2 regions of the Shimazuella sp. NTD248 genome follow, and region 1 is predicted to be linked to the other one. Evidence: a T-box and tRNA genes for the amino acid it is inferred to sense, from the RefSeq annotation. Region 1 holds a T-box; the other holds one or more tRNA genes.
What was found. The T-box of region 1 lies ahead of pheS (phenylalanine--tRNA ligase subunit alpha). A T-box ahead of a tRNA ligase gene usually reads a tRNA of that ligase, here a tRNA-Phe.

Region 1 (3,265 bases):
TGACCGATACGAGCATCTTTACCAAGAACTAAAATACCGTCTTGTTGTTCTTTCATCAAAACCTTATCTGGAAGACCTAATTCTTTTGCAGAACAGATCATACCGTTTGACTCGACACCGCGAAGTTTTGTTCTTTTTATTTTTATCTCCCCAGGCAGTGTTGCCCCCTCCAACGCTACAGGGACCAACTGACCAGCAGCAACATTTTTTGCTCCACATACAATTTGCAAAGGAGTAGCATGACCCACATGCACGGAACAAATATTCAATCGATCTGCCTCAGGATGAGGAGTACAGTTGAGTACTTTTCCCACTACAACACGGGATACACCTGCATCTCTTGTATAAATAACTTCCACTTCTATTCCTGTACGATTTAGCTCTTCCGCAATATCTTCAGGTGAAATCCCTTTTAAATCTACATATTCCGATAACCATTCATATGAAACTAACATGTTTTACCCTCCTTCTTAAACCGACTTAAATTGTTTAATAAAACGTAAATCATTTTGATAAAAATTGCGAATATCATCTATATCGTATTTTAAAATAGCGATTCGCTCTGCCCCGATACCAAAAGCGAATCCAGTATATTTTTCTGAATCATATCCTGCTTTCTCTAAAACAGTCGGGTGTACCATACCAGCACCAAGGATCTCGATCCAACCTTTTTCAGGATGGAAGATATCTACTTCGACACTAGGCTCTGTAAACGGGAAATAACTTGGACGTAGTCGAACTTCTGTCTCTTCTCCAAACAATTGGTGAATAAGGTGAAGAAGCACACCATGAAGTTCACTCATGGATACACCACTATCTACTACTAATCCCTCAATTTGTGTAAATTGATGAGAGTGAGTAGAATCATCATCATCCCGACGATATACTTTTCCTGGGCTAATAATCCGAACAGGAACTTCCCCTTTTTTATCGATCATCGATCTTACTTGTACAGCAGAAGTATGAGTTCGAAGCAGCGTTTCAGGTGAAATATAAAAAGAATCCTGCATATCACGGGCTGGATGATTCTTCGGCAAATTTAACATTTCAAAATTGAAATAATCCGTTTCTACTTCGGGTCCTTCGGCAATATGAAAACCCATACCGATAAAAATATCTTCCACTTGTTCAAGCACTGCATTGATCGGATGTAAAGATCCGATAGAAATAGCCTTACCAGGAAGCGTAACATCCACATTTTCATGTGCTAATTTCTCTGCCAATTTTGCTTCTTCCAGCTTTGATTCAGCTTCATCAATCAAAGTACTGAGAGTTGCACGTACATCATTTACTAATGCTCCGATAATAGGACGTTCTTCAGCTGATAACTTTCCCATGCCTCTTAAGACACCAGTAATTTCACCTTTTTTTCCAAGGTATTTTACTTTTACTTCTCTTAGCGTTTCCAGGTCTTGTGCATCCACAATTACCCCGGACGCTTCTTCTTGCAGTGCTAATAATCGATCACGCATCGCACGCTCCCCTTTAAAAAAGAAAAATCTCCCATCCCTAAGGGACGAGAGTTCGCGGTACCACCCTTGTTGAGGAGAAATATCTCCCCCACTTTTTGCTGATAACGGCAGCAGCTTGCCGGTCCCCCCTACTGAAGTTTCAAGGGGCAGCTCGAGAGTGAATAACACAAGTAGCGCTATGGAAAAGTTTCCAGTCAAGACTTTTCCTCCCTGTAATAGATACATTGTGCCCTGTCTCTGTCATTGCCAAAAATATAATGAATAAAGATCGCAACCATTATATCGGATCAGAGAAAAACTTGCAATTCCTAAAGTTAATATTCATGATATCTTTGATGATTTGTTGAAAACATTAAAATCATATCTTTTGTTCATTCATTTTTATGTGATGATGTTGTCTGAGGTGTTCATATAAAAGCATTCCTGCTGTGATGGATACATTATAGGATTCTGCCCTTCCTATCATGGGAACCATCAATGCTTGATCAATTTGTTGTAAAACAGCTTCTTGTATTCCCCTTCCCTCATTTCCAAGTACAATCGCCACTTTTGTTGGAAACGAATAATTAAATGTATAAATACCATTATGAGGCGAAGTTCCTACTACTGTTATATTTTTCTGCCTTAACATAGGAATCACTTCCAGTAAATCTGCCTCTGCGATTGGTAAGTGAAAGACAGCTCCCATCGTCGAACGAATTACCTTGCTATTGTATGGATCAACGGTTCCCTTTCCTAGTACCACTAAATCAACACCAGCGGCAGACGCCGTTCGCAAGATTGTGCCGAGGTTACCTGGGTCTTGTATTTCATCCAGCAAAAGTATTAAATTACTTTTCTCCAACTGGTTTTCGATATTCCAGTGAGGTATAGTGACTTCTGTAATAACACCTTGTGATTGCTCTGTATCAATCAAAGTTGAAAAAATAGGAGCACTTAGCTGATACACTGGAATATGTGCTTGATTTGCTTCTATCAATTTTTCCGAGTCTACAAATCCTTCTCGAATGATAATGGATCTTATTTCCCCTTTTACTATCAAGGCTTCTTGCAATAAATGGACGCCTTCTGCTAAATAAGCTCCTCCTGATTGGCGACCTTTTTTGGACAGCAATTTTTTCCAACGTTTAACTTGTTGGTTTTGGGGAGAAGTTATGGAATAGTACATAAAAAATTCTCCTTCATTCACATAGGAGATCTATGAGGTGATAGTATATGAATTTTAACATACGAGGAGCAGTTATCCAAAATATTCAACATATGAATAACAATGAGTTAGTTGGTTTAATCGAAGATTCGATCACCCAAGGTGAAGAAAAACTACTTCCTGGTCTTGGGGTGTTGTTTGAAGTAATTTGGAAAAATAGCGATGAGGCAGAACAACAAACCATGATCCAGACATTACATGATAGAATCCAAAATTAAGCAAAAGCTTTCTTCCCTTGTTTTCTTTCTTTTTTCATTCACCCCAAACTTTTGTTCTGCTTATTTATTTCGTAGTTTATAACAAGAGTGGGAATGATTGCAACTCAAAGTTTGAAAACATAACAAAAAAGCCGATTCACCCCTACCTACCCACTGGGCTTCTCGGCTAAATGATAAAAGCCACCATTGGTGGCTTTTATGTTATCTCGTTAATTTTTCAATCGTTCTGCGATCGAGGCGAGATGTCAGTGCTACTAACCAATTAACCAAATGATCAACATCTCGTTGATCGATAACAGAAGTATGACTATGAATATAGCGAGAGGGTACTCCCAAAGTGAGAGTTGGCACTCCATGATGATGCACAT
Region 2 (3,265 bases), on a different contig from region 1:
AGATTTATGATCAAGTATATTCCCGGTGCAGAAGATAACTTTATTATTTTAACCAATATAAATTCGTCCTATAGTAAAAGATTGGCTTGTGATACTTACTTCAAAGAAATGGAAGATTCAAAAACAGAATATGAATTTAACCCATCCAATGCTACTTTTAAAAATAAATATTCAGCCACTTTGCGCAAGTACATTTCTAATAAATGTAATCTTGCAGAACAATATCAAAAAGAATGGGAAATTCTCCAAAGAAAATAACTCCTCTAGTGGACTGCATTTTCCCATTCTATTAAACTGAAAGAATGGATTCAAAATTTTATAGTAACTATATTTAACAACTTGCATGAAAGATCAAAAAAGATGAAAGCATGTGCTTTCATCTTTTTGTTTGGCGGGCCCTAGAGGAGTCGAACCCCTAACCTTCTGATCCGTAGTCAGACACTCTATCCAGTTGAGCTAAGAGCCCATATTCATTTTGCAAGACGTTATCATTCATTGTTGAAAAAATGGCGGGCCCTAGAGGAGTCGAACCCCTAACCTTCTGATCCGTAGTCAGACACTCTATCCAGTTGAGCTAAGAGCCCGTATTCATTTTGCAACAACGAAATCCATCATAACTCTTTCACACATAAAAGTCAAGCACTTTTTTGGTGCGGATGAGAGGATTTGAACCTCCACGGTCATCATGACCACAAGAACCTGAATCTTGCGCGTCTGCCAATTCCGCCACACCCGCATAAGCAAGCGGAATTATACAAAAAGTTTTTAATGGAGGCGGCACCCGGATTTGAACCGGGGGTAAAGGTTTTGCAGACCTCTGCCTTACCACTTGGCTATGCCGCCATAACACTCAATCTTGTGACACTTGAATATTCTAACATAATCCCACCAAAAGTCAATAATAAAATTTTGAACTCCACCCAAAGCCATGTTTAAACTTTTATTGTTCATCGCTGTATTATTTCGGATGAATGAGAAATCCTAAAACCTCAAACACTATAACAAAAAAGGATGTCCAGCATGATACCAATTGAATCTACCATCGAAGACAAACAAACACAATTCGCCAGTCTCTCTGATCAGTTGGAAGAGGAAGATTTCCACATAGGCGGCGGCTATGCATATGATCATGGTTATTTCGACAAACCATTGGACTGGGAAGAAGAACATGGAAACCGGTATTTTCTTCGCATTCCTGTATTTGCGGTGCGAGGTGATATCGGAGATCCAGATACTCTCGTTCGAATCGGAAAACCATTTGTAATCAAACATGAATTTCGCACAGATGAATCTAGTGATCCTACTGGGGATTCTGGTGTTTTTAGCGGAATGATGAATCAGTTTACAACTCCTATCCCAGCAGAAGATCATCCCATTGATCAAAAATGGATAGACAGGGCCAGAGAGATTGTGAATCGAGTGGAAGGGTTACACATATAAGTTGAAAACAATCCAACTATAAAAAAGCGCAAACCATTTTCTCTAGAGATAACTTCTCTAGAGGTTCGCCACAAAAGATATTACTTGTCACTAAGCTGTCTTTCATGCAGAAAAAAGCCACCCTGTCATCAAGAAGCAGAGTGGCTTTTTGTATTGGCAGGGGCGGTAGGAATTGAACCCACACTGGAGGTTTTGGAGACCTCTGTTCTACCATTAAACTACGCCCCTATAACATAGCCACCAACAATGGATTGGTGGCTATGATGATATGTGGTGCTGAAAGCAGGATTCGAACCCGCGACCTACTGATTACAAGTCAGTTGCTCTACCAGCTGAGCTATTTCAGCATATTCAAAAACATTCAAATGGTGGCTCGAGACGGAATCGAACCGCCGACACGAGGATTTTCAGTCCTCTGCTCTACCGACTGAGCTATCGAGCCATCTATGTATAAGATGGCGGAGAGAGAGGGATTCGAACCCTCGATACGCTTGTGACGTATACACGATTTCCAATCGTGCTCCTTCGGCCAGCTCGGACATCTCTCCAAAACACTTTGATTTTGTCAGGAACGAGATCTATCTTAACCTGTAATGAGGTTTGTTGTCAACTCTTTTTTTCATTTTATTTTAATGATGCTTCGAAAACGAATATTTATTAGTTATATAGCGGGGTGGAAGCATTTCCCACTACTTGCATCGCATTTATCTACATAATATTTTCATTTGCAAAAACATACATTCTATGTTACTATTTTTTTAGTATTCCAAACAGTGTACATATACCTAAAAGTTATCTAGCTTTCTTGTGTACGGTGTTACGCCGTATCTGCGTGTAAGATTCCCATACTTCATCCGGTCCCGCGTTACTATACTAGCCCTACCGTGGTGGGGGGTGATTGTGGCCGCCTAAGTAGGCGTAGCCGCTACCACAATCGACCCCCCACCACGGGGGCTAGCTCAGTGGCGTTACCAGATCAAGGTGTTTTCGTAGATAACTTTTTAAAACCTAGCTAATTCATTTGGCTAGGTTTTTTTGGTTCCTATATATAAAGCAGCAATTAGTCACCTGAACAAATTATCTCAAACTATTCCTAATACTGCGATTCAAATTTTTATATTTTTTTCAACAAAATCCCTGCTGGAAACAGGGATTTTGCGTATATTTAGTTCTCCCATTGAAATGTCTCATCAACAATAGAAATAAGCTGATTCAACCGCTGCGACAATTCTTCTTCATTCCTCCCTACAAAAGCAAATTGAGCGATGGAATCGACACTTAATTGCGCTTGATCATATGACTTTCCATCTTCTCCAGTAATTTGGGCCACTTTCACCCATTCTGGAAACAAGGTAGAGTTCACATGTAATAATCCATATTTAGTGTTCACCAATAACCATCCAGCTAAATGGGAGGGATTCATTTTCACTTCTTCCTTCAATACTGGACCTGGAAGTCCAACAGAAATTTGAGCATGAATATCAAACAATGACACATCGTATGCAAGTTTATGTGTGTCAGATACTTTTGCACCACCTGTCCTGCTGCCAATCTCCCCAAAAATAATTTGATCATTCGGAGTATGAAACCATTCCGCATGAAATGTGGTATTTGCTGGTGTGTCTAAAATCTCCAATACTTTTCTGGTTCCTGCGGAAAGTCGCCGGCTCAAAGGATTTTGAGGATGTAACATCGTACTTCCTAGATATGTCATCGAACTCGAAGCAAGTGGTGCATTGTAATATTTGGACACAGTAGTTAATTGAATGACCCCGTCTTCCACCCAACCATCAATATGAAAATATTCCCCATCAATATATTTCTC

Region 2: it encodes a tRNA-Phe, which carries the amino acid that the T-box ahead of pheS (phenylalanine--tRNA ligase subunit alpha) is inferred to sense. The anticodon was not compared.

What each region holds. Positions count from the first base shown of each region.
Region 1 covers NZ_JCAJZT010000007.1:38,481-41,745, reverse strand. The annotation lists gene pheT (phenylalanine--tRNA ligase subunit beta) at 1-455, opposite strand, end outside; gene pheS (phenylalanine--tRNA ligase subunit alpha) at 471-1,472, opposite strand; T-box leader at 1,510-1,725, opposite strand; gene AC5WOE_RS15430 (TrmH family RNA methyltransferase) at 1,831-2,640, opposite strand; gene sspI (small acid-soluble spore protein SspI) at 2,688-2,897, shown strand; gene AC5WOE_RS15420 (M42 family metallopeptidase) at 3,099-3,265, opposite strand, start outside.
Region 2 covers NZ_JCAJZT010000001.1:547,842-551,106, forward strand. The annotation lists gene AC5WOE_RS02960 (hypothetical protein) at 1-258, shown strand, start outside; tRNA gene AC5WOE_RS02965 (tRNA-Arg) at 390-466, opposite strand; tRNA gene AC5WOE_RS02970 (tRNA-Arg) at 508-584, opposite strand; tRNA gene AC5WOE_RS02975 (tRNA-Leu) at 649-736, opposite strand; tRNA gene AC5WOE_RS02980 (tRNA-Cys) at 770-843, opposite strand; gene AC5WOE_RS02985 (YugN family protein) at 1,021-1,440, shown strand; tRNA gene AC5WOE_RS02990 (tRNA-Trp) at 1,595-1,668, opposite strand; tRNA gene AC5WOE_RS02995 (tRNA-Thr) at 1,712-1,787, opposite strand; tRNA gene AC5WOE_RS03000 (tRNA-Phe) at 1,807-1,882, opposite strand; tRNA gene AC5WOE_RS03005 (tRNA-Ser) at 1,897-1,988, opposite strand; gene AC5WOE_RS03010 (ATP-grasp domain-containing protein) at 2,606-3,265, opposite strand, start outside.